One region of the Bradyrhizobium sp. WYCCWR 13022 genome, then DNA from elsewhere that is predicted to be linked to it. Evidence: predicted binding sites of a transcription regulator. Region 1 holds the regulator's gene; each other region holds the start of a gene.

Region 1 (9,798 bases):
GGCGCGGTCTTGTTGCGACGAAGCCGGTGGTTCGCGCCGGCGATCATGATCGCCGCGGTCGCGGCCGGCTTTGCCATGGCGACATGGAAGACGGCGCGCATCGCGCATACCGTGCTCACAAGGCCGCTTTATTCGGTGTCGCTGTCGGGCTTCGTCGAGACCCGTGACATCCGCGAGCGCACCGACCGTTTCGTGCTGCGCGTCACCGCGATGGAGGCGCAGCACAGCGATTTGAAGCTCGAGCGCGTCCGCCTCTCCGTGCGCAAGGGGATGGCGCCTGATGTCGGCAGCTTCGTGCAGTTGAAGGCGCGGCTGATGCCGCCGCTCGCGCCGTTGCGACCGGGGAGCTACGACTTCTCGCGCGACATGTTCTTCCAGGGGATCGGCGCGTCCGGTTTCGCGATGGGGGCAATCACGACTGTGACACCGCCCGATGCCGGCGGCTTGCAGCTGCGCTATGCCGCCGTCCTGCAAGGCCTGCGCGATGGGATCGACGCGCGCATCCGCGCCGTACTCGACGGCGACAACCGCGCGATTGCGACTGCGCTTCTGACCGGCCGCCGCGATGCGATCACGACGCCCGTCAACGACGCGATGTTTATCTCCGGCCTCGGCCACGTGCTGTCGATCTCCGGCTACCACATGGCTGTCGTCGCCGGTGTCGTCTTCTTCGCGGTTCGCGCACTGCTCGCGCTGATCCCCGGGCTGGCGGCGGGATTTCCCATCAAGAAATGGTCGGCCGCCGCGGCCCTGGTCGCTTCTGCTTTCTATTTGCTGCTCTCGGGCGCTGAAGTCGCAACCCAACGATCGTTCTTCATGACTGCCGTGGTGCTGATCGCGGTGATCGTCGATCGCCGCGCCGTCACCTTCCGCACGCTGGCGGTCGCGGCGCTGATCGTGCTGGCGGTGGCGCCGGAGGCGCTCGTGCATCCGAGCTTTCAAATGTCCTTCGCCGCGACGCTCGGGCTGGTGGCCCTGGTGCAGATCGGCATGCCGAACCTGTTTGCCTCACCTGACCACTCGGCGACCGCGCGCATCGCGCTGTGGGGCGGCCGCGAGATCGCGATGCTGTTCATGGCCTCGATGATCGCCGGGTTTGCAACCACGCCTTATGCCGCCTTCCATTTCCATCGCGTCACGCCCTACGGCGTGCTCGCCAATCTCGGCGCGATGCCGGTGGTCTCGGCGCTGGTGATGCCCGCGGGGCTGCTGGGATTGCTCGCGGCTCCCTTCGGACTCGACGGTGTGTTCTGGTGGTTGATGGGGATCGGCATCGACTGGATGGTGGCGGTGTCGCGCTGGGTGGCCGCACTGCCCGGAGCGATCGGCCATGTCGCCGCCTTCGGCACTGCGCCGTTGATTGCGGCGAGCCTCGGCCTGATCCTGATGGGCCTGTTGCGCACGCCGCTGCGCTGGTCGGGTGCTTGCGTGCTCGTGGCTGCGACCGTCTGGGGGCTGTCGGTCCGGCAACCCGATATCCTGATTGCCGCTGACGGCCAGAACGTCGCAGTGCGAGGCAGGGATGGGCAACTGCACGTGATCAGAATGAAGAAGGACAATTTTCTGCTCAAGGAGTGGCTTGCCGCCGATGCTGACCCGCGCGACGCGGCCAGCGCCTCGCTTGGTGACGGCGTGTCATGCGACGACGCCGGCTGCGTGACGACGCTCGCCGACGGTCGCATGATTGCGCTGTCGATACGCATCGACGCGCTGGCCGACGATTGCAGTCGTGCCGCGCTGGTGGTGACGACCAGGCCTACGGCGCCGGATTGCGCCGCGATGGTGGTCGATCGACCGCGTCTCGCGCACCAGGGCGCGCTGGCGCTCACGCAGCGCGGTGACGGTTTTGCGATTCAGGCTGTGAGGGGAAGGGGCGCAAACCGCCCCTGGTCGCCGGCGGCGACCGGCGATGGAGACTTCGAGCAGACCCTCATGCCAAGGTCGGTAGCTCCACGCTCCCGGGACGTAACACCGTCGGAGGCCGACCTTCAGGCTGAGGAGTAAGATCGACCTTTCAGCCGATCGGCAGCCGCGGCGTCGTGGTGCGGCTGTCAGCGATCCCTTGCGGCTTCTGCTCGCGCTCGCCGAGCGGCTGGGTCACGGGCAGTTGCAGCACGGTTGCGCGCTGACCTTCGACGAGCTGCGTCACCAGCACGTATTTGCCATCGGGGAATTCGATCGCATCGTGATGACGATCGGGAATGTGCGGATCGACCTTGCCGAACTTGCCGACGCGCGAGTTGACGGTGCGCGTCCAGATCCACCTGTTATCGTAACGGACGTTGTCGGCGAACGCGAGCTCCGTTCCCGGCAGCAGGCAGACCGCGACCGACATGTCGGCTTCGGAGGCGAAGCCGCGCGTCGAGGTACCGCGAAATGTTGTCGTGACGATCGTCTCGCCGACTTCTGCGGGACGTGTCGCGACGGCATGCAGGCTATAGTCACACATCGGGTGCTCCTCATCAGGGATAGTAACCCGCGCCTCTGGCCTGGAGGCGCAGGCCTCTATCAGAGTGGAAGCCTGCAAGACTCCGCTCGGTTGTAGGCAAATCTGCGGCCCGGATACGCAAGCCGCAATCACAATATCTTTCCCGAACCGCTAGGAACAAAGCCTGCTTCCGTGCATTCGGCGACCGTCGCCGTCAGCGTCCGGCCGGTGCCGACCAGCCCGAATATGGCCAGGCCGGCCGCGAGGATTGCTCGACGGTATTATGCGCATCACGCAATTGCGCGCTCGTCGCCTGCGGTGCCTTGCGGGCGCGATGTTGCGGCTGCGCAGCGAGGGCTTGTGACGCCGATGCTGCAATCAGCGCCATCGTGACGGTGCTCAGGAAGATCTTGCGCATGGTTGTCTCCTCGGTCGCCTGGAGGCTTATGAAGCGATGCGTGCTTCGTCGCGGCGTGCCGAGGATGTAGTGCTGGAGAGGGGGCCGGATAATCTGTGCAAAACCAGAAAGACCATCCGGCCGGAGCGGACAATCGTCCGCTCCGATCGTTGATTGCGCGTGAGCGCTCAGGTCGTCCGGCGCTCAGTACTTCCGATACAGTCCGATCAGCTTGCCCTGGATCTTGACCCGGTTGGGCGGGAGGATGCGGACCTCGTAGGCCGCGTTGGCCGGCTCCAGCGCGATCGAGGCGCCGCGGCGGCGGAAGCGCTTCAAGGTGGCTTCCTCGTCGTCGATCAGCGCGACCACGATATCGCCGGTGTCGCAGCTCTCGTTGCGCTGGATCAGCGCCATGTCGCCGTCGAGAATGCCGGCGTCGACCATGGAATCGCCGCGCACTTCGAGCGCGTAGTGCTCGCCAGCGCCCAGCATGTCAGGGGGGACGCTGATGGTGTGGCTGCGGGTCTGCAGCGCCTCGATGGGCGTGCCGGCTGCGATCCGGCCCATGACGGGCACCGCGACCGGACGCTCGCCCTCGTCGGCGGGCGGGCTCGATGTCGTGCGCACCTTGCCGAGATTGCCTTCGATGACGCTTGGCGTGAAGCCGCGGCGGCTACCGGCGGCGGCTTGGAGCTCCGGCAGCTTGATCACCTCGATGGCGCGGGCCCGGTTGGGCAGGCGGCGGATGAAGCCACGCTCCTCGAGCGCCGTGATCAGGCGGTGGATGCCCGACTTCGAGCGCAGATCGAGCGCGTCCTTCATCTCGTCGAAGGAGGGCGGCACGCCGCTTTCCTTCAGCCGCTCGCTGATGAACCGCAGGAGCTCGTATTGTTTGCGCGTTAACATCTCGACCAAAATCCCCCTGACGATGTCGTTCGATTCCGAGACGCTGAATTCAGCAATAAGCCGCTACATGCTCGAAACAAATCATGAACGGACACTATATGTTCGATACATGTTCCGCAACTGCTTAATTTACCGTGAACGCGGCAAAGTTCGCGGAACGGTTGCGAACGATGCGCTCAGGCGGGCAGTCGCAACACCTCGCAGGGCGCTCCCGCTTCGGCCTTCGGTGCGAATGGCGGACGCACGAGAAGTGCCTGTGCCGCAGCGAGATTCGCAAGCAGCGAGGAGTCCTGGTGATTGACGGGAAGGGCGACGAGCGTGCCGTCGTCACGCTCGTCGAGACGCGCACGCAGATAATCCTCGCGCTGGTCATTGGCGCCGACGTCGCGGCCGAGCACGGCGCGTTCGCGGCGATGATGGACAACCGAACGGCCGGACAAAGCGCGAATCAGCGGGACCATGAAGAGGAAACCGCACACGTAGGACGACACGGGATTGCCGGGCAGGCCGATCACGCGCATCGCTCCGAGCTGTCCGTTCATCATCGGCTTGCCCGGCCGCATTGCGATCTTCCAGAACGCCATCGCAGTGCCTTCGTCCCGGAGGGCCTGCTGCACCAGATCGTGGTCGCCGACCGAGGCGCCGCCCGTCGTGATCAGGATGTCGGCGCTGGATTCTCGCGCGCGGCGGATACCGGCGCTGGTGGCGGCAAGCGTATCTGCGGCAACGCCGAGGTCGATGGTGTCGGCGCCCTCGCTGCGGGCGAGCGCGTGCAGGGCGTAGCCGTTGGAATAGACGATCTGGCCATGACCGGGCGTCGATCCCGGCATCACCAGTTCGTCGCCGGTCGCGAGGATCGCGACTTTCGGACGGCGGCACACCGCGAGCTGCGGGTGGTTCATGCCGGCGGCAAGTGCAAGGTCCCGCTCGGTGAGCCGTACGCCCTTGCGCAGGAGCACGTCGCCCTCGCGGAAGTCGATGCCGGCGGGGCGAATGTGGCGCCCGGTGACGGCGGCCTCCTTGATGGTGATGCGCTTGCCGTCGGTGACGGTGTCCTCCTGGATAACGACCGCATCCGCACCATCGGGGATGACACCACCGGTGAAGATTCGCACGGCTTCGCCGGCGCCGACGGTCCCCGCGAACGGTCGGCCGGCTGCGACTTCGCCGACGACGACAAGCTGCGCCCCGGGCTTCGCCGCATCGGCCGCACGAACGGCATAGCCGTCCATCGCCGACATCGCCTGCGGCGGCTGCGTCCGCCGCGCCGCGACGTCGCGCGAGAGCACGCGGTGGAAGGCCGCCTCGAGTGCGACGACCTCTTCGGTCAGCGGCTGCGCGCCGGCAAGCACCGCGGCGAGCGCGTCGGAAACCGGCATCAGGGCCACGGGTGAAAACTCCAGCTGCGCCCGTTCGGGCAAATCGGCGGCGAGAGTTCTAGCCGAGTGCAGGCGCAGAGGCAAAACGGTGGTCGCGCAGCATGATTTGTCGTGCGTCGTCAGCTCGGCGACGAAGGCGCAAGATCAAAGTCGCCGCGGCATGATCCGGAAGGCGAAGCAGACCGGTTCGAGGATGGCTATGGCGAGGATGACGAGAGCCACGGCCAGCACCGGTCAGGTCCCCGGCTGCTTGTCCGGACTGACGTCTGGCGCTTCGGGACTCTGGTCCCTGTCAGGCATCGGATCGGCCTGGGCCTTGAGATCGGCGGCCTTGCTGATCAGTTTTGCGGAAAGGTCAGAATCCGAGGTGGTTCTGGCGTATTTCATCAGCAGAGAGGCCTGCTTGGTGAGGTAGGTTTTGCCCAACACGATGATAAGTCCGATGTAGAATTCCCAACGGACTCATGAGTCCGGAAACGGGCATTCGTTCCCGGAACTCTGTATAAAAATGTACAAAGCGACTTGGTTCCAAACCCGGAGGCGAAATAGTTCCAGAGGGGCGGTCCGTTCGGGGATCAGATCCCCAGTGCCCTCAGCGCATTGCCGACGTCGTGAGGGGAGGTCACATGCACCGCGGTCAGGCCGCGGGCGCGGGCGCCTTCGACGTTCTCGGCGAGGTCGTCGAAGAAGACAACGCGGTTCGCCGGTACGCCCATCGCGGCAACGACATGGTCGAACGCTTCTGCATCCGGTTTGCGCAGACCGATGCTGGAGGACAGATAGAGCTCGCGAAAATGGCCGAGCAGGTCGGCATATTCCTTCGAGAAGTAGTCCACGTGCGGGCGGTTGGTGTTGGAGAAGGCGTAGACCGGCATCTGCTTCGCCGCGCGCGGCAGCAACTCGGCGATGTCGGGCATCTCGCCGGCAAAGATCGCGTTCCATCCTTCCAGGAACTGCCCATCCGAAATGCTGATGCCGAGCGATGAGCGGAGCGAGGCAAAGTAGTCCTCGTCGCTGATCTTGCCGACCTCGTGCAGCCGGTAGGCCTCGTCACGCACGTAGCGCGCCACGATCGCTTCCGGCTTGCAGCCTGCATGTCCCGCCCAGCAGGCGATCGCCTTGGAGAAATCGATATCGAGCACGACGCGCCCGAGATCGAACAGAAGCGCATCCGCGCTGCCGGGAGAGAGCGAGGTCACATGCATCCTTCCAATCAGTATCGATAGGGCTCGTGGTCGAACAGCGGGAATGCGCTGAACACGCTCGGCGCATTGGTCGCGGTGGCCGGGTGCAGGCAGGACTTGTTGACCTCGGCGAACGAAGTGGCTCCCAGCAGGCCGAGGCAGCGCAGCACCTCGTCCTCGAGCAGTTCCAGCATCCGCGTCACGCCGGTCTCGCCGGCCGCCGCCAAGGCCCAGCATTGCAGCCGGCCAATGCCGACGAGGTCTGCGCCCGCGGCGATCGCCTTGACGATGTCGGTGCCGCGGCAGATGCCGCCGTCGACCATGATCTTCGCGCGCCCCTTCACGGCGTCGACGATTTCAGGAAGCACGTGCATGGCGCCGCGGCCGTGATCGAGCTGGCGGCCGCCATGATTGGAAACGTAGATCCACTCGACGCCGTGATCGACCGCGATCTGCGCGTCCTCTGCGGTGGCGATGCCCTTGAGGATCAGCGGTATCCTGAACTTGTCCTTGACCATCTTCACGGTCCGCCACTCCAGGCCCTTCTGGTAGTCGCCGCCGGTGGCGCGCAGGCGGCTCTCGCGAACGTAACGCTTGGCAATGTCACGCTCACGACGGCTGTAATGGGCGGTGTCGACGGTCAGGCAGAAGGCGGCGTAGTTGGCCTTCTCGGCGCGGCTGACGACGTCGGCCACGAATGCGTCATCGCCACGGACGTAAAGCTGGTACATGCGCAGCGCATCGGGCGCGGCCTCGGCGGTCTTTTCCAGCCCGGGCTCGGAGACCGAGCTCAACATGTGCGACGCCCCGAAGGTGCCGGCGGCGCGGGCCACACTCGCTGCGCCATGCGGGTCGAAGATCTCCAATGCGCCGACGGGGGCGAGCACCACGGGCAGGCGCATCTTGCGGCCGAAATGCTCGACCGAGCCGTCGACCTTGCGCACGTCGCGCAGCACACGCGGACGGAAAGCGATCTCGTCCAGTGCCATGCGGTTGCGGCGCATCGTGGTCTCGGTCTCGGCGGCGCCGACGATATAGTCCCAGGCGTTCTGGTTGAGGTTGGAACGGGCTTTCCTGATGAATTCGTGCAGGTTCTGGAACGGCTCGTTGCTGGCGCCGAGTTCGACGTTCCGTTCCGGCCGGAGCGCTTCGTTCATTGTTGTCCTCCCGAGAATTTGAAGCCTTATCTCATCGCCTATCCCGTTCAGCCCTCCAAAACCATCCTAAAATCGCATAGCTGCGAAGCGCGGCCCGGCCGATCGATTCCCGCGCGGCGGGCGACGGCTTCGGAACGTTGCCAAAAGTTTAGGTCAGGGCGAAGGGATTTTTGCGATATACAAGCGGGCGTGGCAGCCCGGCCTTGAAGAAACCTGAATGGTATTGTGAGAACCGAATTGGATTGCCATTTGCGTGGCGTCCCGTCCCAAGCGAAAAAGGCCACCCATTCCATGCGGAAAACCCTGCTGTTCCCCCTGGGCGCGCTCACCGGAGCCTGCCTCACCCTCCTCGTGTCCGGTCCGCAGGGCGGGCTATGGGCGGCACGGGCGGCGGCGGGCGTCGGCACGGGCGATGCCTATTCCCAGCTCAATCTGTTCGGCGAGGTCTTCGAGCGCGTCAAGGCGAGCTATGTCGAGAAGCCCGACAATGCCAAGCTGATCGAAGGTGCGATCACGGGCATGGTGACCTCGCTCGATCCGCATTCGCGCTACATGAACGCCAAGGCCTGGACCGAGATGCAGGAGACCACCTCCGGCGAGTTCGGCGGCCTCGGCATCGAGGTCACGATGCAGGACGGTCTGGTCAAGGTCGTCTCGCCGATCGACGACACGCCGGCGTCCAAGGCCGGTATCATGTCCGGTGACCTCATCAGCAAGATCGACGGTGAAAACGTGCAGGGCATGACCCTCGAGCAGGCCGTCAACAAGATGAAGGGCCCGGTCGACACCAAGACCAAGCTCACCATCATGCGCAAGGGCGCCGATGCTCCGCTCGACGTCGCGATCACGCGCGAGATCATCCATGTCCGCCCGGTCCGCTTCCACGTCGAGAATGGCGACATCGGCTACATCCGCGTCACCTCGTTCAACGAACAGACCACCGACGGCCTGAAGAAGGCGATCGCCTCGATCTCCAAGGAGGTCCCGCCGGAGAAGCTCGTCGGCTACGTGATGGACCTGCGCAACAATCCGGGCGGCCTGCTCGACCAGGCCGTGTCGGTGTCGAGCGCGTTCCTGCAGCGCGGCGAGGTCGTTTCGACCCGCGGCCGCAATCCGGAAGAAACCCAGCGCTTCACCGCGCATGGCGGCGACCTCACCAAGGGCAAGCCGCTCGTTGTCCTGATCAACGGCGGCTCGGCGTCAGCCTCGGAAATCGTCTCCGGCGCGCTGCATGACCACAAGCGCGCAACGCTGATCGGCACGCGCTCGTTCGGCAAGGGCTCGGTGCAGACCATCATTCCGCTCGGCGCCGGCAACGGTGCGCTGGCGCTGACCACAGCGCGCTACTACACCCCGTCGGGCCGCTCGATCCAGGCGCAGGGCATTGCGCCGGACATCGAGATACTCCAGGACGTGCCGCCCGAGCTGAAGGGCCGCGTCGACACCATCGCGGAATCCCAGATGCGCGGTCATCTGCAGAATACCGAGGGTGCGGAGCAGACTGGATCGCAGTCCTATGTCCCGCCGGAAGAGAAGGACGACAAGGCGCTGCACGCGGCCTATGACTTCCTGCACGGCGTCACCGTGAATGCGGCGGCCGCCAAGCCGGCGCCAAAGGCGACGGTGCCGAACTAGGCTATATCGGTTCTTGCGACCTCAAGACATCGCCCGGGAGTGGATGGCCACTCCCGGGCGAATTCGTTCTGGATGCAGCAGCCTCAGCTCGGAGGAGCCCTAGTCTAGCTCGCCTCGCGGTGGCGGCTTTCGTGGCCCCCGCGCTGGGCGAGGCGGCTGCGATGGAGCGCGAACAGTTCCACGATCCTGTCGGCAGGCTTTGCGGCGCTGAACAGATAGCCCTGCATCTCGGTGCAGCCGAGCGCGCGCAGCAGCCGCTGCTGCTCCTCGGTCTCGACACCTTCGGCCGTGGTCGCCATGCGGCGGGCGCTGGCGAGGTTGACCACGGCCTGCACGATGCTGGCGGAGCCGTCGGGACCTGCGATGTCGTCGACGAAGCAGCGGTCGATCTTGATCTTGTCGAACGGGAAGCGGTGCAGGTAGCTCAGCGAGGAGTAGCCGGTGCCGAAATCGTCGAGCGCGATGCGCACGCCGATGGCACGGAGCTGGTGCAGGATCGTCAGCGCAGTGTCGTCGTCGCGGATCAGCACGGCCTCGGTGATCTCGAGCTCGAGCCGGCTCGCCGGCAGGTTGGAGGCGGCCAGCGCCGCCATGATCTTCAGGGCCAGCGTGCCGCTCTTGAACTGTACCGGTGAGACGTTGACGGCGAGGCGGATGTCGTCGGGCCAGCCGGCCGCGTCGCGGCAGGCGGTCGCCAGCACCCATTCGCCGA
Region 2 (9,798 bases), on a different contig from region 1:
CTCACCGGGCTCGACGTGGCCAACGCCTCGCTGCTCGATGAGGCGACCGCCGCGGCCGAAGCCATGGCGCTCGCCGAACGGCACTCGCAGGTGAAGGCGCAAGCCTTCTTCGTCGACAAGGACGTGCATCCACAGACGCTGGCTGTGATGCGCACCCGCGCCGAGCCGCTCGGCTGGACTCTGGTCGTCGGCGATCCCCTCACCGATCTCGACAAGACGGACGTGCTCGGCGCGTTGCTGCAATATCCCGGCTCTTCAGGCGCGGTGCGCGACCTCCGGCCTGCAATCGCGGCGCTGAAGGCCAAGGGCGCACTCGCGATCGTCGCTGCCGATCTGCTGGCGCTGACCGTGCTCGCCTCGCCCGGCGAGCTCGGTGCCGACATCGCGATCGGATCGGCGCAGCGCTTCGGCGTGCCGATGGGCTATGGCGGACCGCACGCCGCCTATATGGCGGTGCGCGATGCGCTGAAGCGCTCGCTGCCCGGCCGCATCGTCGGCCTCAGCGTCGACTCGCGCGGCGCCCCGGCCTATCGCCTCGCGCTGCAGACCCGCGAGCAGCACATCCGCCGCGAGAAGGCGACTTCCAACATCTGCACCGCGCAGGTACTGCTTGCCGTGATCGCCGCGATGTATGCGACCTATCATGGCCCCGAGGGGCTGGCGCAGATCGCGCGCACCGTGCATCGCCGCACCGCCGTGCTCGCCGCGGGCCTGCGCAAGCTCGGCTTCGCGCCGCAGTCGGAGACTTTCTTCGACACGATCAGCGTCGATGCCGGCGCCAAGCGCGCCGAGATCGTCGCGCGCGCTGCCGCCGAGAAGATCAATCTCGGTGTCGGCGAAGCGAGCTTGCGCATCGCGTTCGACGAGACCACGACACCTGCAACGGTCGAAGCCGTCTGGCGTGCGTTCGGCGGCCAGCTCTCCTACGCCGAGATCGACGCGACCACGCGCGAGGCGCTGCCGGAGGCGCTGAAGCGCACCACCGCGTACCTCACCCATCCCGTATTCCACGCGCATCGCTCGGAAACCGAGATGCTGCGCTACATGCGCAAGCTCAGCGACCGCGACCTCGCGCTCGACCGTGCAATGATCCCGCTCGGCTCCTGCACCATGAAGCTGAACGCGACGACAGAGATGATGCCGCTGACCTGGCCGGAATTCGGCTCCCTGCATCCGTTCGCCCCGCGCGAGCAGGCCGCCGGCTATCACGCGCTGTTCGCGCGGCTCGAAAAATGGCTGTGCGACATCACCGGCTATGACGCGATCTCGCTGCAGCCGAACTCGGGCGCGCAAGGCGAATATGCCGGCCTGCTCGCGATCCGCGGCTATCACGCCGCGCGTGGAGAAAGCCACCGCAAGATCTGCCTGATCCCCTCCTCGGCCCACGGCACCAACCCGGCCTCGGCCGCCATGGTCGGCATGGACGTGGTGGTTGTGTCTTGCGAGAAGAACGGCGACGTCGACGTCAACGATCTCCGCGCCAAGGCGGAAAAGCATTCGAACGATCTCGCCGCTGTGATGATCACCTATCCCTCGACCCACGGCGTGTTCGAGGAGCACATCCGCGAGATCTGCGATATCGTCCATGGCCATGGTGGCCAGGTCTATCTCGACGGCGCCAATCTCAACGCGCAGGTCGGCCTCAGCAGGCCCGGCGATTACGGCGCCGATGTCAGCCATCTCAACCTGCACAAGACCTTCTGCATCCCGCATGGCGGCGGCGGCCCCGGCATGGGCCCGATCGGCGTCAAGGCGCATCTCGCGCCGTTCCTCCCCGGTCATCCCGCGACCAACGGCGACGCGCGGGTCGGCCCGGTCTCGGCCGCGCCGTTCGGTTCGGCCTCGATCCTGACTATCTCCTACATCTACATCCTGATGATGGGCGGCGAAGGCCTGAAGCGCGCGACCGAGATCGCGATCCTCAACGCCAATTACATCGCAGCAAGGCTCGATCCGCACTTTCCGGTGCTCTACAAGAACGGGAAGGGCCGCGTCGCGCATGAATGCATCGTCGATCCCCGCCCGCTGAAGACGACATCTGGCGTCACCGTCGACGACATCGCGAAACGCCTGATCGATTACGGCTTCCATGCCCCGACCATGAGCTTCCCGGTGCCCGGCACGCTGATGATCGAACCGACCGAGTCGGAATCCAAGGCGGAGCTGGATCGCTTCTGCGATGCCATGATCGCGATCCGGAAAGAGATCGCCGAGGTCGAGGCCGGCCGCTTCAAGATCGAAGCCTCGCCGCTGCGCCACGCCCCGCACACCGTGCACGACATTGCGGACGACGATTGGAAGCGCGCCTACGCCCGCAGCGAGGGCTACTTCCCCGATGGCGTCTCTCGCACCGACAAATACTGGTGCCCGGTCGGGCGCGTCGACAACGTCTATGGCGATCGCAACCTGGTGTGCTCCTGCCCGCCGGTGAGCAATTACGCGGAAGCCGCGGAGTAAGCCACGACGGAGGTCTCGTAGGGTGGGCATAGCGACGCGCGCCCACCACCTCCGGATGACGTGAAAGATCGTGGGCACGGCGCTCGCGCGCCTTTGCCCTCTCTATAGCTACGGCACCGACTGCGCCTCTAGGGCGCGACCAACAATCGGCTCTCGCGATCCCACCTCCAGAGCCGTTCATTGGTCAGAAGCGTGCCGCCCCTCCAGCGGTGGATCGGGTTGTGCTGGAGGAAATCCTGGTCTCCCGCCAGCACCGCCTTCCCGAGATCAGTGAGCGACATGCGGGATTGCTTGTACCGTGCGTGACGGATCGCATCGTCGTGCCGAGCTCCCAAATCCTCGGGGTCGATCGTACGCAGTTCGTCGCCCAGACCGGCCACTGCCGGCTTGGGGCCGAGTGCGAGCCCCTCCAGCAGCGACCCCAGTTCGAATTCGCCAAACACGTACGTGCCCCGCAGTGAACGCAGATGAAACAGGGCGTTCGTGTTCGCGTACCCTCGGGCAAGCATCTCCAGAAATCGCATCTCGCTCGCACCAAGACCGCTCAGGGGCGACGGTAGCTCTCCCAACAGCCGTTGCCATGCCGATCGCAGCATCAACAGGGCGCTTAGATCGCTGTGAAGTACATTCGCACAGGCTTCAGGCGTCGGCGCGCGATACGCTTGCCAAGCCATTCCAGCGGTCTGGAGTTCTCGGGCCTGAACATCCACCATACGAATGTGCGATGCGGACGCTTCGGAGACTTTCTCTCGCACATCGAACAGATCGAATGCGACCAAGCGCAGTCCGAGTTTTTTAAGCAGCTCAGGGTAACAGGCGAGATGGTCGAGCAGCCAGATCAGCTGCAGTTGATCGTCTGGACTCGGGTCGAACCAAAGCTCAATCTCGTCATGGCGCTCGCAAAAATCGGCGAACGGTAACTTCCTAAGTTCCTTGAACTTGGAGGGCCATTTTGGACCCCAATCCGACCAGTGATCGCCCGGCTTGAGCGTCCCCTGCGCCCCGAAATAGGCTGCGAAATACTCCGGCGAAGGCAACGGCCCACATGAACCGGAAAAAGAAGAGAACGACGATCTCGGCCAGTTTCGATTTGGCGAGATCGGCGCCGGCCACACCGGTCAAGATCAGACGCTTCATCACCCCCCGATCACTCCAACACAAAAGAAACGGGCACTGACGACGTCGGCAACTCAACGTCCTCAGCGCCCGCTTCTCGCGAAAACTTGTACTCGAGGCTTACTCGTCCGCGGGCTCGTCGCCGTCGGCGTCGCTCTCGGGCGTGCCGGCCAAAATCTGCTCGGAGATCAGGCCGGAGTTCTGGCGGATCGCGGTCTCGATCTTGGCGGTAATGTCGGGGTTGGACTTCAAAAACGCTTTCGAGTTCTCGCGGCCCTGGCCGAGGCGCTGGCTGTCATAGGAGAACCAGGCGCCTGATTTCTCGACGATGCCGGCCTTGACGCCGAGATCGAGGATCTCGCCCATCTTGGAGACGCCCTCGCCGTACATGATGTCGAACTCGACCTGCTTGAAGGGCGGTGCCAGCTTGTTCTTCACCACCTTCACACGCGTCGTGTTGCCGACCACTTCGTCGCGCTCCTTGATCGCGCCGATACGGCGGATGTCGAGGCGGACGGAGGCATAGAACTTCAGCGCGTTGCCGCCGGTCGTGGTTTCGGGCGATCCGTACATCACACCGATCTTCATGCGGATCTGGTTGATGAAGATCACCATGGTGTTGGACTTGTTGATCGAGGCGGTCAGCTTGCGCAGCGCCTGGCTCATCAACCGCGCTTGAAGACCCGGCAGTGCATCGCCCATCTCGCCTTCGAGCTCGGCCTTCGGCACCAGCGCCGCGACCGAATCGACCACCAGCACATCCACCGCACCCGAGCGCACCAGCGTGTCGCAGATTTCCAGCGCCTGCTCGCCGGTGTCGGGTTGCGAGATCAGGAGCTCGTCGATGTTGACCCCGAGCTTGCGGGCATAGACCGGGTCGAGCGCGTGCTCGGCGTCGATGAAGGCGCAAATGCCGCCCTTCTTCTGGGCTTCCGCCACGGTATGCAGCGCCAGGGTGGTCTTGCCCGACGATTCCGGCCCGTAGATCTCGACGATACGCCCCTTGGGCAGGCCGCCGATGCCGAGCGCGATGTCCAGCCCCAGCGAGCCCGACGAGACCGCCTCGATGTCCATCGAACGGTCGTTCTTGCCGAGCTTCATCACCGAGCCCTTGCCGAACTGGCGCTCGATCTGGGAGAGCGCGGCAGCCAGAGCTTTACTCTTGTCCATGGAAGATCCTTCGACGATACGCAGGGCAGTGGCGGACATTGGGTCGTGCTCCTTATGGCGAGGATTCGCGTGTGGGACAAACGGTTGGGCGGGCGGCTCGTCGATAAAACCAATGTACACCATCTGTTCTTTGTTCGCAATATGTTCTTTGCGGTAGGCGGGTGCTGTCCGTATTTGACCCCAAGTGTCCTAAGTTGAATTTTGCAGGTCCTAGTTCGCCAATTAGGAACAAGTGTTCACTTTGATACTTAAGCCGTCTCCACATGCGAAAGGTAACTGAGGGTGGCGGCAAACAAATTGGACAGATTGGGTATGTTGGCCCTCGCGATCACGGTAGTGGGCCTCGGCACTCTTATTGCCAGCACCGCCATGCTCATGATCCGGTAAGGGCGCCTCAGTTGGGGCCCATAAACTGGCACAAGTTGCATAGACGGCAGCCCGCTACCGGAAGATACTGTCCTTATGGGCAATGATCTTTGGTACAAGGCGTTTGTGATCACGGCCGGTTCTGTGCCGGTGATCCTGTCTGCCATTGCTATCTTCATGCACTAGGGCCGCCTCAGTTGGCGGCCTCTTCCTTTTTAGGCTCTGGCGCTTTCTCCGGGAGAAGCGACTTCATTGCCGCTAGGCGATCAATCACCTTTTGCACGCCAGCTTGATCGTACAGGAGCGCAGCTAGCTCTAGACGATCATCCTTTATCGCAATCGAAGATTCGCTCACGCCCTTCTCTCCCACCCAGCTAATCACAACGCTTTGTCGGCCGCTGGTAGCAGGCATCTGCGGTGGCGGAGTGTGGACCGGAATGTTCCTTGGGGCGCTCGTACTCAGATAAGGCCACCTCGGAATGAAGCCCGCCCCTAGGCGGGCTTTTTGTGTGACTTTTGGAGCGTCCTAATCCGCCTCTGCGGGTGTCGCGTTGAACCTTTGGGCGCCCTGCACAGACACACAGGATCGGGATTTTACAATCTCCCTCCCGGGGCTGGAAAGGCCGCCGCCTGCGCTGGTTTTAAGCGGGCGGCGTTTTTGCTTTCTGTAACCAAAAGGCCCCAATCCGGGGCTGGCGAGATTGGGGCCTTGCGCTGGTTCATGTGACCCCGATGAGGGAGACCACCGGCAGCAAACTCGCAAGGCGAGCATTCGTTCCAGTGTCCTAACTTGAAACTGTGGGAGAGCACCAGAATTTGGGTACCGTCCGTATTCCACCCTTGGTGTCCTAAGAAGAAATTCGGAGTGTCCTATTTAGAATTTCGCAACCAAACGGTCGGATGCTCTTCGGCATTGTGCCTAAGGTCTTTTTCGCCATCGTGATTGCACTCGGCAGCCTCGTCGCGGCGGACCGGCACTATGCATATGGCGCCTACACCGACGCAGCCTTTGGGATGCTGCGCCACATCCGCTATTCATTCGGATGGTAGGGCCGCCGCAGTTGGCGGCGAAAGGCCCCGGCCGCGATGAGACGGCCGAGGCCCTCCCGGGTTGCAATAAGCAATACTGAAATCGCATAACCAGCCCCGGGCTTGGAAAACTATCGCGCGATCGATGAAGCGCCACTGATCTAGCTCAATGCAGAGCGTCCTAATTCCCTGGGGGAACGGGGGCGCCGCAATGGGGAATCGGATCATGACGGAAGACACGCTGCACGATGCCGTCAGGCGCAGTTCCTGATCGAGGCGGCGCTCGAGGAGACGGTGAAGTTCGAGCGCAGGGAAAGCGAGTTCCGCAAGAGGGACCGCGCCGAGCGCGCCGCCGATCTCCGCCTGCCGCCGGACGAGATCAAGGTGCGCCAGGGGAAACGCCAGCCGAAACAGGCTGCCGGCTACTGTGCATGGGGTTGTTTTCGTCGGCTTTGGCGGCGCGGGCCGCCTGAGCCTCGCTACATCAGCGCCAGCAGCACGATGCCGATCACCAACACCACGAAGCCAGCCGCCGTCGCGGCGGCGAATGACCGCTCTACCTTGTCCATGATGCCACCCCGCTGTCGGCGCGCCACGTATCCCCCATGGCTTCGCCGTGCCCGCAAAGTGTCGCCAACGGATGTGTCTGAAGTTGTGCAGCCGGATGTCTGAATTGGGACGTCACAGCGGCCCTCAACGCGTCCGCGAGCCACGCATGAGCCTGCGTAAGGCGCCCGTCAGCCGAATGCTCTAGCCTCGGCTTGCCCGGTGGACCAACACCGGGTCTCCATACCCAGTCGACCTCGCTCGACCCCGAGCGGGGTCTTCTGTTCCCGGCGGCCAGATCGGCTTGTTGCTGCCGACTCCCGGAATCGATGCGGGGGGCGGATCCACCTCCGATCCGCTCTGTCAGGCTCTCGTAAGCTGAGCGGGCTACGGTCATGGAGCTATGGTGTTGCAGCCCAGCACCTCAGCCTCCAATAACCTTCTGCCCCGCCCGGCTCTCCCCTGGCGGGGCTTTTTTCTTGCGACGGCATTGCCGCCAGGCGGCGCGAGAACGCGTGGATCGCAGGCGTCAGTGCCGTGAATCCGCCAAGCGCTCGGGCTTGCCGGAATCGCCGCGCTCGCCGTGACACGCCAGGCCTTCGAAGCGCCAGAAGGTGACGACGCTGGTCGTGCCGCACTGCTCGCAGACGAGCTTCTCGTCACCCAGCATGAAGCGTCCGCGCCTGTAGAGAAGAGAAGACGCTGGCCGCCCGCATTGCGGACAGACCAGCGGGAAACGTCGTGTGCTCCATCGCTGCGCGAGATGTCTGAGCCAGTTCACGTCGTCCTCTTGGTCCTCTTGCGCGATGACCAACCCCGCCTTCGTCACCCCTCACCAGATCACAGTCGAGGCGCACGCAAAAGTGGAAAAGCAATGCACGTGCTCATTTGCTGCGAATGGTCGCGCGGTCGACATCTCTCACGACGATGGTTCCGCACAATCATGAAGCCCGCGACAGCAATCGCGATGGAATCGCCGTTGGTGTCGGCAGGGAACTCCGTGGTTCTCCGGCCAAGAACAGAGTTCCTGACCTAATCGCCAGCCACCGCCTCACAGGTTCCATTCACGCGAAAGACCCATCCATCGGCCCCATCTTTCGGAATCCGATTTCGCTTGTTTCGAACTGCGCGCGCTTGCTCAATTCCGATGAATTATCCTCGACTTAACGGCAATTTTTCCTTGTCGTCGGAATATTACGATGCCCATGTTACCCGACATGGCAAGGTGAATCGTGGAGGTGACCATGAATCACAGGGGCGTGGAGTTCACGGTTGCAAAGACGGCGATCCCGGGTGTCTGGCAGTGGCAGTTCCGGATCGGCGACAAGACCAAGACAGGCAAGACCGAGACGAAGATCGACCTGCTGGCGATCCGTCGCGTGCAGCTGCGCATCGATCGGGAGCTGAAGGCCATCGGTCGCAGGACGGCCTGAGCGATCAGGGCCTAGCGAGCGGGCTAGTCGGCGCTGGGCAGCCGGCGCATTGTGAATTCGATGTCGCCGCCCGGCAGCTCGCGCCAGGTCTCGACTTCGCTCATATAGCCGGCCTTGGGATAGCGCGCGAAGAAAGCCTGCGCTCGTGCCCGTGCCGCGGCGCGCGGCAGGGTGAAGCTCTCGCGCAGATAGCCATCACTGGCCTTGCTGTCCGCCGCGACGGCCCGCTTGCGCCGGCGCGCCATCCGCTCGGCGAGGTCCCGCGGGCGATCCGCCATGTCCTGCCCTCCACAACGCAACACCATGAAGGAATGTAGGATCGGGTCCCGGCGAAGGGGAGTCCCGCCGAAGCCTCATTCGCCTGCCGGGAGCGCGGTCAATTGGAGGCCGTGCCGGCCTTGGGCTTCTTGTGCGTGCTGGTGGCAGCAGCGGCCTTCGGCGCCGGCTGCTTCGGCGGCTCGGCGCGCATGCCTCCCCAGGGATCGCTGGACGCCTTGGCGTCCGGAATCTTCTTCAGCGTCTCCTTGTAGGCCTTGTCACGTGCGGCGTCGGCGGCCTTTTCGTCTTCGGTCTTCGCCGGACCATCCGCCATCAGATTGATATGGGGCGAATCCTGCGCGAAGGCTGGTCCAGCCACCAGCACCAGCACCGCCGCCATACGGAAAACCTTCATTACTTCACTCCTTGAGCATCAATAGAGAGGGCGGACACCGCGCCCTGTTGGTCCTTTTCAGCGCGAGGCGCCTCAATCCGCTAGAGCCGATCCGATCTGCACGATTTCGGCCCATGGAGCCAGTCGTCCCAGATCGGCCCGCACTTGGTGCAGCCGTTCAGCGCCAGACCGAGCGCGGCCAGGCAAAATAACAGGACACATCGACGCAACATCGTCCACCCGCCCCCAGGCCCGGCATCATATCGGGCGAAGTCGGGCATTTTCAAGCCAACGGCCCCCGTGACTTTGCCGCGCCCAAGCGGGCAGAATGAGCGAAACATCCGGCAACAAGAGGAGGAAACGACGGCAATGCCATCGCAGCCAGACGCCGAGTTCGGAATCACTGAGGCCAGACGGATACTCGGCGAGGTCTTCGCGCCCTGGATCGAGGATCTCAACCTCTCCGTCGAGCGCATCGAGCACATCCCTCCTCCCGAGACGCCGGACTGGCAGCCGGGCGCGCTGCTCCGCATGCCGTTCTCGGAGCGGCTGTGCCGCAACGGCGGCGTGGTCTGCGGTCAGGCGCTGATGGCGCTGGCCGACACCGCAATGGTGATCGCGAATCTCGCCGCCAACAGAGGCTATCGTCCGATGACGACGGTGGACCAGACCACGCATTTCATGCGCGCGGTCTCCGCGTCGGACGTGCTGGCGGATGCACGCGTGGTGCGGCTCGGACGCACCATGAGTTTTGGCCGCGTCACCCTGCTCTCGGCCGCCGACAACAAGCAGATTGCGATGGTGTCGAGCGCGTTCGCCATGCTGCCGGGCTGAACATGATCCGAAACGAGGAGAGCCGCGGGAGCGCAAAGCGCACCGCGGCTCTCGATCACGTTCGCATCGAACGAAGCGCGGCTGCAATCGCGCTTCATCCGGCCGCTTCGAGATGACTTGTCGAAAAGACTACTTGCCGAGAATTTCGTCGGCCGCGGTGACGACGCTGACGGTCGGATTCTTTCCGCAATAAGC
Region 3 (9,798 bases), on a different contig from region 1:
CGGCCTCCAGACCACGCGCATCACCAAGGCGCTCGCCGCGATGGCGCCTGACGATGCCGAGACCGTCAAGCGCTTCCTGCGCGCGATGATCGACCGCGACGATCCGGACAAGGTGCTGGAGACGATCTTCGCCACCAATCCAGACTCGAAGGAGTGACCGTGCCGCTCGCTGCCACGCTCGCCCGCCCGCCGGCCCAACCGGCCGACGACGCCCCGCATCTTCTGCTGGTCGACGACGACCGCCGCATCCGCGATCTGCTCTCACGCTTCCTCGCGGCCGAAGGCTATCGCGTCACCACCGCCGCCAGCGCCGGCGATGCCCGCGCGAAACTGCTCGGGCTGCATTTCGACCTGCTGATCCTCGACGTGATGATGCCCGGCGAGACCGGCTTCGATCTCGCCCGCTTCATCCGCACATCCTCCTCGGTGCCGATCGTGATGCTGACGGCGCGGCATGAGGCCGAGGCCCGCATCGAGGGCTTGCAGATCGGCGCGGACGACTACGTCGCAAAACCGTTCGAGCCGCGGGAGCTGGCGCTGCGCATCAACAACATCCTCAAGCGCGCCGCGCCGCCGGTGCAGGCTGCGATAGTCGAGAAGATCGCGTTCGGTCCCTACGTCTATCATCTGGATCGCGGCGAGTTGCGTCAGGGCGAGGAGGTCATCCACCTCACCGATCGCGAGCGGGAGATGCTGCGCATTCTCTCGGAAACGCCGGGCGAGACCGTGCCGCGCAGCGCGCTGACCGGCAACGGCAGCGTCAACGAGCGCGCCGTCGACGTGCAGATCAATCGCCTCAGGCGCAAGATCGAGACCGATCCCGCCAATCCGCTCTTCCTCCAGGCGGTGCGCGGCATCGGCTATCGCCTGGTTGCCTCGCCGTAGACCATAGTGAAGCACGAGCGATGAGCACGATCGATACCGGCCTGACGCTTTTGAAGAGCGCGGCCGGCCGCGTTTCGGCCGCCAATGGCTGGATGGGCAATGCGTTCAAGGGCTGGATGCCGACCGGCCTCTATGCCCGCGCGCTGCTCATCATGATCGTGCCGATGGTGATCCTGCAATCGGTCGTCGCCTTCGTGTTCATGGAGCGGCACTGGAACACGGTGACGCGCCGCCTGTCGGCCGCGGTGGTGCAGGACATCGCGGCGCTGATCGACGTCTACAAGGGCTATCCGCAGGACAAGGACCGCGACCAGATCCGTCGCATCGCCCAGCAGCGCCTCGGCCTCGTCGTCGACTTCCTGCCCGCTGGTGACATGCCTCCGCCGGGACCGAAGCCGTTCTTCTCGCTGCTGGACCAGACGCTGTCGGTGCAGCTCGGCCGCCAGATCGGGCGCTCGTTCTGGATCGATACGGTCGGCCGTTCCAATCTCGTCGAGATCCGCATCCAGCTCGATGATGCCGTGATGCGCGTGTTCGCGCAGCGCAGCGCGGCCTATGCCTCGAACTCGGAAATCTTCCTGTTCTGGATGGTCGGGACGTCCTCGATCCTGCTGATCGTGTCGGTGCTGTTCCTGCGCAACCAGATCAAGCCGATCCTGCGGCTCGCGGACGCCGCCGAAAGTTTCGGCAAGGGCCGCGAGGCACCGAACTTCAGGCCACGTGGCGCGCGCGAGGTGCGGCGCGCAGCGGGCGCCTTCATCGAGATGAAGTCGCGCATCGAACGCGCCATGGAGCAGCGCACCGCGATGCTCGCCGGCGTCAGCCACGATCTGCGCACCATCCTCACCCGCTTCAAGCTCGAGCTGGCGCTGATCGGCGACAATCCCGAGCTCGAAGGCATGCGCAAGGACGTCGACGAGATGTCGATGATGCTGGAGGATTACCTCGCCTTCGCCCGCGGCGATTCCGGCGAGCAGTCGCAGCCGACCGACATGGCGCAGGCGCTCGAGGAATTGCGCAGCGACGCCGAGCGCCACGGCCATACCGCGACCGTGACATTCAGCGGCCTGCCGGTGGTGACGGTAAAGCCGGCCTCGTTCAAGCGGTGCCTGGCCAACCTCGTCACCAATGCGGCGCGCTACGGCCAGGCCATCGCCATTTCAGGCCAGCGCGATCATCGCTACCTGACCGTCACGGTCGACGACGACGGCCCTGGCATTCCCGCGCATTTGCGCGAGGAAGTGTTCAAGCCGTTCCTGCGGCTCGACAATGCCCGCAACCAGGACGAGGGCGGCACCGGCCTGGGCCTCGCGATCGCCCGCGACATCGCCCGCTCGCATGGCGGCGACATCACGCTCGGCGACAGCCCGATGGGCGGATTGAGGGCAAGCGTGAGGATTCCGGTTTAGCTGATGAGGCCAAGCGCAATCCGGGCTGCGATCTCACCACCTCACTTCGGCAGCAGTGCCTTCAGCTTGTCGACGTCGCGCACGTTCATCTTGAAGCCGCCGGGCATCACGATGTCGCCGGGCTTCTGGTCCGGCTTGCAGGCGCCGAGCCATTTCGCCTCCAGCGTCATGGTGGTGTCGCGCCCCGCGGTACCCGCGGCCCCGCCTTGCGCGTGCGAGGAGGTCTTCACCGTATAGGCCGAATTGAAATCGCCCGTGATCTCGGCGTGCGAGGTGGTGTTGATGCCGGCGATGCTGCACTCGGAATCGCTAACGTAGCCGGTCGACGTCTTCTTGATGTCCTGCCTGGAGCAGACCCGCTTGGCCATCGGGGAGATGTTGTTGCTCATCTCCTTGTCGACGCTCTCGTCGGTGCAGTGCTGCATGGTCATCTCCGGCATCGCCGAGCCGGACCTGACCATCTTCATTTCCCAGAGCCCCGCCTTGCGCACCGGCAAATCGTCGGCGAAAGCGCTGCCCGCCGACAACAGAAGACAAACGGCCGAACCGAGCAAAGCAAGCTTGCGCGTCATAGGAGAGACTCCCGGCTGAGACGTCGTGGCGTGATCTTGTTGGCGCTCCGATACGCCTCAGTAGAGCGTGCGGATCGGCCGGTCGGCGGCGCCGTAGGGCACCCAGCGGCAGGAAAACGAGATGTAGCCGCCCTCGTAGGCCTGCACAGCGAGGAATTTCACCACCTTGCCGTAGCGCGCGCAGTGATCGACCGCGACCTGGCGCGCATCGGTCTGCGTCGCCATCGAATAGGCGATGATGCCGCCGGTGTCGTTGCCCTTAAAGGGCGGCACCGGAAGGAGGTCGGCGCGCGCCGATTGGCTCGCCATCATACCCAGGGCAAGAAGGCCAGCGGCCGCAATGATTCGCATTCCCGTCACTCCGATTGGTTGGGACCAGTTTACGGTGCCGACGCGGCGGTGAAAAGAACGGAAGGCCTGTCCACTGCGACGTTTTGATCAACTCCTGGCCAAGTGTTGCCGCGCTGCACTTGACCTCCCCCGCCCTTCGCGGCACCGTCCGACCTTCACAGATCATGCTGTCTGGATTGCCCATGCGCGCCTCGACCTCCCTGAAATCGCTTCGATTCGTCGCCGTTCTCGGCCTCATGTTCGGAGCGCTGTCGCTCACGGAGGCCAAGGCAGCCAATCCGCTGGAGCTGAACTTCTGGCTGAGCGGCCCGCGTTACGACGGCAATGTCGCCGAATGCGACAAGGCGCTGCCGACGATCTCGACCCAGTTCTGGGAGAAGGAAAGCTCGTTCTGGAATTCGCCGCTGCGGATCACGGGCTTCTCGAACGTTCACGAGACCGCCTTCCGCCCCTGGGCGTCCGACAACATTCCGCGCCGCTACTGCACCGGCGAGGCCATGCTCACCGACGGCAAGGTGCGCCGGGTGCACTTCTCGATCATCGAGGATGGCGGCTTTGCCAGCTTCGGCCAAGGGGTCGAATGGTGCGTGGTCGGGCTCGACCGCAACTGGGCCTACAATCCGTCCTGCCGCGCCGCCAAGCCTTGAGCTGACGGGCCCTATCGGCCAACCAAGCGGCCGGCCCTCGATCACTTGAATTTTGTTCTTGAAATGTTCCGGATGGCTGCTAGGCTGATTGCACAGTCTGGTTGAGGGTGTCGCCATGTTTCATTTTAGATTGCAATCGTTCCCGCGTCTCGTGATCTCACTGACACTCCCCCTGATTCTTGCCGCCGGACTGGTCTCGCTGGCGGGCGGTGCGAGGGCCCAGGACAAGCGGCAGAACGCACCCGGCGAATTCGACTTCTATGTGCTGTCGCTGTCCTGGTCGCCATCCTTCTGCGAGGAGGCGGCCGAGCGCGGCCGTGGCGGCGGACGCCCAAACATACAGTGCGAGGGACGGCCTTATTCCTTCGTGGTGCACGGGCTGTGGCCGCAATACGAGAACGGCTTTCCGGAATATTGCCAGCGACCTTCGCCGCGACTGAACCGCAACATCGTCTCCTCGATGCTCGATTTGATGCCGGCGCCGGGCCTGATCTTCAACGAGTGGGACAAGCACGGCACCTGCTCCGGGCTCGACGGCCGCAACTATTTCGAGACGATCCGCAAGGCGCGCGCCGTGATCAAGATTCCGGCTGAATATCTCGACCTGTCGCAGGCCAAGACCGTGGCGCCTAGCGAGGTGGAAGAAGCCTTCATCAAGGCCAATCCCGGCCTGAGCGACGCAGCCGTCTCGGTCACCTGCAACCGGACCCGGCTGTCCGAGGTTCGCATCTGCCTCAGCAAGGACCTGCAATTCCGCGCCTGCGAGGAGATCGAACGCCGCGCCTGCCGCCGCGACCAGGTGACGATGCCGCCGATCAGGGGTGGATAGTCGGATCAACACCATCATTCCGGGACAAGCGGAGCGTGAGCCCGGAATGACGGGAGTTACTTTCATCGCGTGATGTCGTAACTCTGCCGCCATGAACTACCGCCACGCCTTTCACGCCGGCAACTTCGCCGATGTCATCAAGCACATCGTGCTGGCTCGCATCCTCACTTACTTGCAGGACAAGCCGGCCGCCTTCCGCGTCATCGACACCCATGCGGGTGCCGGCCTCTATGATCTCGACAGCGACGAAGCACGCCGCGGCGGCGAGTGGCTGACGGGGATCGCGCGGCTGATGCAGGCGCGCCTCTCCAACGAGAGCGTTGCCCTGACCAAGCCGTACATGGACATCGTCCGCGCCTTCAACCCGAAGGGTGAGCTCAAGGTCTACCCGGGCTCGCCACTGATCGCGCGTGGCCTGATGCGACCGCAGGACCGGCTGGTCGCCTGCGAGCTCGAGCCGAAGGCGCGCAAGGCACTGATCGACGTGCTGCGGCGCGACGAACAGGCGCGCGTCGTCGATCTCGACGGCTGGATGGCGCTGCCCGCGTTCGTGCCGCCAAAGGAGCGGCGCGGCCTCGTGCTGATCGACCCGCCGTTCGAGGTGAAGGACGAGTTCGAACGGCTGGGCGAGGCCTTCTCCACCGCCTTCGCCAAATGGCCGACCGGTATCTATGTAATCTGGTATCCCGCCAAAAGCCGCCGTGCCACCGAGACGCTGGCCCAACTCGTGGCCCGGCTCGCAGCCGCAGCAAAGCCCCAGGGAAAATGCCTGCGTCTCGAATTCAGCGTCGCGCCGCAGACCGACGGCGGAGCCCTCACCTCGGCCGGGCTGTTGATCGTCAATCCGCCATACACGCTGCAGAGCGAGCTCAAGACGATCCTGCCTGAGCTCGAAATGCCGCTCGGCCAAGGCGGCGCTGCCAGATTCCGTTTGGAGGTACCGAAGCCCTAAGCCGCCGCCATTCTTGGGAAAAATATGCAGTAGCGGTAGTCAATCTGCAAAGAACCGTATTATGCTGTTTCCGTGACTGGCTTTACGTTCCGCTTCCGCGAATGGTTGCGGCGGAGTGAAGGCCTAGAAAGATCCGGACGGACCGTTGGGTCTGCCCAAGGATGGCCAGCTCTCCCGGGCTTCGTAACGCCCGGTCATGTCGCGACGCGCGTCTGCGTTGCGACGGAGGAGCAATGAGGGGGAGTTTCCCGATGGCCAATACGGGAACGGTTAAGTTCTTCAACGGCGAGCGCGGCTACGGCTTTATCAAGCCGGACGACGGCGGTCGCGATGTCTTCGTTCACATCACCGCTGTTGAGCGGGCGGGACTGAAGGATCTTGCCGAAGGACAGCGTATCACATTCGAAGTCGAACCGGACAAGAAGGGGAAGGGGCCGAAGGCGGTCAATTTAGTGATCCTTTCGTAGCGGACCCGACCCGAAAACCTGGTGCAAAAAAAGTCCCGGCCGCGAGCGGCCGGGAGGCTGTTGTCCGGTATTTTCTTATTTGGCTATCAGAAGTGATAGTTCACGCCTGCGCGCACCACGCTGGCGCTATAGCCGTTTGACACGCCTGTAATGGCGAACTGGCTCGACGACAGATCGACGTAGAGATATTCGAGCTTGGCGCTCCAGTTCGGCGCGAAACCGACTTCTGCGCCAACACCGGCGGTCCAGCCCGCGCTGGTATGCGACTCCGTCCAACCGAATGTCTGTCCGCGCAGCTCGCCGAAGGCGAGGCCGGCGGTGCCATAGACCAGGATGTTGCTGAAGGCATAGCCGGCTCGCCCGCGCAGCGTGCCGAACCAGGGGTTGGAGAACTTCCACGGCGCGAACGTATCGTCGGCGCCAGCGGCCTGGATATCGCCCTCGACACCGAACACCCACGGACCGTTCTGGAAATTGTAGCCGGCCTGTACGCCCCCGACAAAGCCGGACGGCTTCACGCCCGTGTTGCTCACCGAGCCCCACTCGTAGCCGAGATTGCCGCCGAGATACGGTCCGGCCCAGCTATAGGCATTGAGCGGCTGATTGACGGTATAGGGCGCACGCTGCCCGTAATTCAGATCGGCGGCCTCTGCCGAAGCCGTCCAGCCGGCTGCAACCAACGCAGCTGCGCCCACAACGAGCCTCTTCATCACACACTCCAACGCAACTGCCGTCACCGGGTGCGATGCCCGCGCCGCCGCGCCAGGCCAAATCGCATGGTTACGGAACCACCACTTTTTCGCGTAGGATTTATCGAGAGTTTTAAGTTAAAGGCCTGTTAAGACGGGTTACCGCGCTGTTAACAGGCTTAAGCAAGCGTTACCGGGAACTGCGCCGCCATTCTGTGCGTGCGGCATGGCCGGAACTTCAAATCAGTCCCCCCAGCGCCTAAATTCGCACCATGGTTCACGATTCCTCCGACACCCCGGACGATGCGCGCGCGCGCAAACCGCCGCAAGCCGCGACGGCCGATGCCCCGCCCGAGGGGCTGACACCGCCCGACCTCGATCCCGCCTCCGGCGGCGATGACGAGGAGGATGCGCGGCTGCCTGACATTCTGGAAGAGAGCGGCGCAATCGGCGAGGAGCCGCTGGCGACCGGCCACGAGGCGATCGAGCGCGCAGTGCGTCTCGCGCCGACCTCGCCCGGCGTCTATCGCATGCTCAGTGCGAACGCCGACGTGCTCTATGTCGGCAAGGCCAAGAACGTCAAAAAGCGCCTGTCGAACTATGCGCGCCAGAGCGCGCCGCTGCCGGCGCGCATCCTGCGCATGATCGCAGCCACGGTGACCGTGGAGATCGTCTCGACCACGACGGAAACCGAGGCGCTGCTGCTGGAAGCGAACCTGATCAAGCAGCTGCGGCCGCGCTTCAACGTGCAGCTGCGCGACGACAAGTCGTTTCCGTACATCCTCATCACCGGCGACCATTGGGCGCCGCAGATCCTCAAGCATCGCGGCGCGCAGACCCGGCCCGGCCGCTATTTCGGCCCGTTCGCCTCCGCCGGAGCGGTCAACCGCACCATCACCGCACTTCAGCGCGCGTTTCTGATCCGCTCCTGCACGGACTCCTTCTTCGAGAGCCGCACCCGGCCCTGCCTGCTCTACCAGATCCGCCGCTGCGCCGGCCCCTGCACCCGCGAGATCGATTTTCCCGGCTATACGACGCTCGTGCGGGAAGCCACCGATTTCCTCTCCGGCAAGAGCCAGGCGGTGAAGCAGGAACTCGCCGGCGAGATGGAGAAGGCCTCCGGCGACCTAGAATTCGAGAGCGCGGCGCTTTATCGCGACCGCCTCGCCGCGCTGTCGGCGATCCAGTCGCAGCAGGGCATCAATCCGCGCACCGTGGAAGAAGCCGACGTGTTCGCCATCCACCAGGAAGGCGGCTTCTCCTGCGTCGAGGTGTTCTTCTTCCGCACCGGCCAGAACTGGGGCAATCGCGCTTATTTCCCGCGTGCTGAGAAGACGTTTACGCCGGAGGAAGTGCTGGGCTCCTTCCTCGCCCAGTTCTACGACGACAAGCCACCGCCGAAGACCATTTTGCTCTCGCACGAGATCGAGGAGATGGAGCTTCTCGCCAACGCGCTGTCGATCAAGGCCGGCCACAAGGTCGAGGTGACAGCGCCCAAGCGCGGCGAGAAGAAGGAGCTCGTCACCCACGCGCTGACCAACGCGCGCGAGGCGCTCGGCCGCAAGCTCGCGGACACCGCAACCCAGAGCCGCCTGCTCGACGCCATGGCCACGACGTTGAGCCTGCCGCATCCGCCCAAGCGTATCGAGGTCTACGACAACAGCCACATCCAGGGCACCAATGCGGTCGGTGCCATGATCGTCGCCGGCCCGGATGGCTTTGTCAAAAACCAGTACCGCAAGTTCAACATCAAGTCGGAAGGGATCACGCCGGGCGACGACTTCGCCATGATGCGCGAGGTGCTGGAGCGCCGGTTCAAGCGCCTGATCAACCCGCCCGAAGAGGGCGCGGCCAAAGCCAAGGACGACGATTTTCCGCAATGGCCCGACCTCGTGATCATCGACGGCGGCCGCGGCCAGCTCAATGCCGTCAGGGAGATCTTTGCCAATCTCGGCCTGACCCAGGTATCGCTGATGTCGGTCGCCAAGGGTCCGGATCGGGATGCCGGCCGCGAGACCCTGTTCATGCCCGAGCGGGAGGCGATCAAGCTGGAGCCGCGCGACCCCGTGCTCTACTTCATCCAGCGCCTGCGGGACGAGGCACATCGGTTCGTCATCGGCTCGCACCGCAAGCTGCGCAAGAAGGACATCCGCGAGGCCGGTTTGCAGGAGATTCCCGGCATCGGCCCGTCACGCAAACGTGCCTTGCTGCATCATTTCGGAACCCTGAAGGAGATCGAGCGGGCCTCGATCGCCGATCTCGGCAAGGTTCCTGGGGTGAGCGCCGAGAGCGCCCGCAGGATATTCGACTATTTCCATCCCCAACCGGGGTGAACTAAAGGGGCTGTAGTCATATGGTCGTCGCATCCTGTACTCCATTTGGAGAGGGACGGTTGACCTTCAGACTTGAGCGGTATTGGTAGGACGGATGAACATCGCCACGACACGAGGGACGACCAGCCGCGCGATGTCCCTCCCGAACATCCTGACCTATGGCCGGATCGCCGCGATCCCGGTCGTGGTCGGATGCATCTATGCGCAGTCGATCATGGACTACCCGCTGTGGCTGCGCTGGCTCGCGGTGGCGATCTTCATTGGTGCGGCGGTCACGGACTATCTCGACGGCTATTACGCGCGGATCTGGAATCAGCAATCGGCGTTCGGCCGGATGCTCGACCCGATCGCCGACAAGCTGCTGGTCGCCTCGTGCCTCCTCATGCTGGCCGCCGACGGCATCATCCATGGCTGGTCGCTTTGGGCTGCCATCGTGATCCTGTGCCGCGAGATCCTGGTCTCAGGCCTGCGCGAATACCTCGCGGCGCTCCGCGTCAGCGTGCCCGTGACCAAGCTCGCCAAGTGGAAGACAACAGTGCAACTCGTCGCCATCGGCTTCCTGCTCGCAGGTCCCGCCGGTGACGAGGTGGTGCCCATCGTCTCGCTGATCGGCCTCGTCCTGCTGTGGGCCTCGGCGATCCTGACCATGTACACCGGCTACGAC

The links. The regulator LexA, encoded in region 1, represses DNA repair genes until DNA is damaged. The targets are predictions, from matches to a motif close to TGTTCNNNNTGTGTTCNG.
Region 2: a site for LexA is predicted at 4,875-4,892, ahead of recA (recombinase RecA). Genes of this name have one in related genera too.
Region 3: a site for LexA is predicted at 3,918-3,935, ahead of QY049_RS09980 (ribonuclease T2). Genes of this name have one in related genera too.

Annotation. Positions count from the first base shown of each region.
Region 1 covers NZ_JAUIZJ010000002.1:90,235-100,032, forward strand. Annotated here, with positions in the region: gene QY049_RS01375 (ComEC/Rec2 family competence protein) at 1-2,004, shown strand, start outside; gene QY049_RS01380 (hypothetical protein) at 2,015-2,449, opposite strand; gene QY049_RS01385 (hypothetical protein) at 2,643-2,846, opposite strand; gene lexA (transcriptional repressor LexA) at 3,030-3,731, opposite strand; gene glp (gephyrin-like molybdotransferase Glp) at 3,908-5,119, opposite strand; gene QY049_RS01400 (hypothetical protein) at 5,345-5,539, opposite strand; gene QY049_RS01405 (HAD family phosphatase) at 5,686-6,315, opposite strand; gene QY049_RS01410 (alpha-hydroxy acid oxidase) at 6,324-7,451, opposite strand; gene QY049_RS01415 (S41 family peptidase) at 7,743-9,086, shown strand; gene QY049_RS01420 (EAL domain-containing protein) at 9,191-9,798, opposite strand, start outside.
Region 2 covers NZ_JAUIZJ010000001.1:157,138-166,935, forward strand. Annotated here, with positions in the region: gene gcvP (aminomethyl-transferring glycine dehydrogenase) at 1-2,457, shown strand, start outside; gene QY049_RS00810 (hypothetical protein) at 2,586-3,494, opposite strand; gene recA (recombinase RecA) at 3,694-4,782, opposite strand; gene QY049_RS00820 (hypothetical protein) at 5,303-5,464, opposite strand; gene QY049_RS00825 (hypothetical protein) at 6,025-6,159, shown strand; gene QY049_RS00830 (hypothetical protein) at 7,214-7,465, opposite strand; gene QY049_RS00835 (hypothetical protein) at 7,929-8,117, shown strand; gene QY049_RS00840 (hypothetical protein) at 8,141-8,395, opposite strand; gene QY049_RS00845 (hypothetical protein) at 8,494-8,790, opposite strand; gene QY049_RS00850 (PaaI family thioesterase) at 9,139-9,603, shown strand; gene QY049_RS00855 (HdeA family protein) at 9,733-9,798, opposite strand, start outside.
Region 3 covers NZ_JAUIZJ010000003.1:249,487-259,284, reverse strand. Annotated here, with positions in the region: gene QY049_RS10010 (MarR family winged helix-turn-helix transcriptional regulator) at 1-157, shown strand, start outside; gene QY049_RS10005 (response regulator) at 154-885, shown strand; gene QY049_RS10000 (ATP-binding protein) at 906-2,294, shown strand; gene QY049_RS09995 (DUF3617 family protein) at 2,336-2,866, opposite strand; gene QY049_RS09990 (hypothetical protein) at 2,924-3,217, opposite strand; gene QY049_RS09985 (hypothetical protein) at 3,400-3,864, shown strand; gene QY049_RS09980 (ribonuclease T2) at 3,980-4,693, shown strand; gene QY049_RS09975 (23S rRNA (adenine(2030)-N(6))-methyltransferase RlmJ) at 4,785-5,645, shown strand; gene QY049_RS09970 (cold-shock protein) at 5,897-6,112, shown strand; gene QY049_RS09965 (outer membrane protein) at 6,199-6,822, opposite strand; gene uvrC (excinuclease ABC subunit UvrC) at 7,074-9,134, shown strand; gene pgsA (CDP-diacylglycerol--glycerol-3-phosphate 3-phosphatidyltransferase) at 9,229-9,798, shown strand, end outside.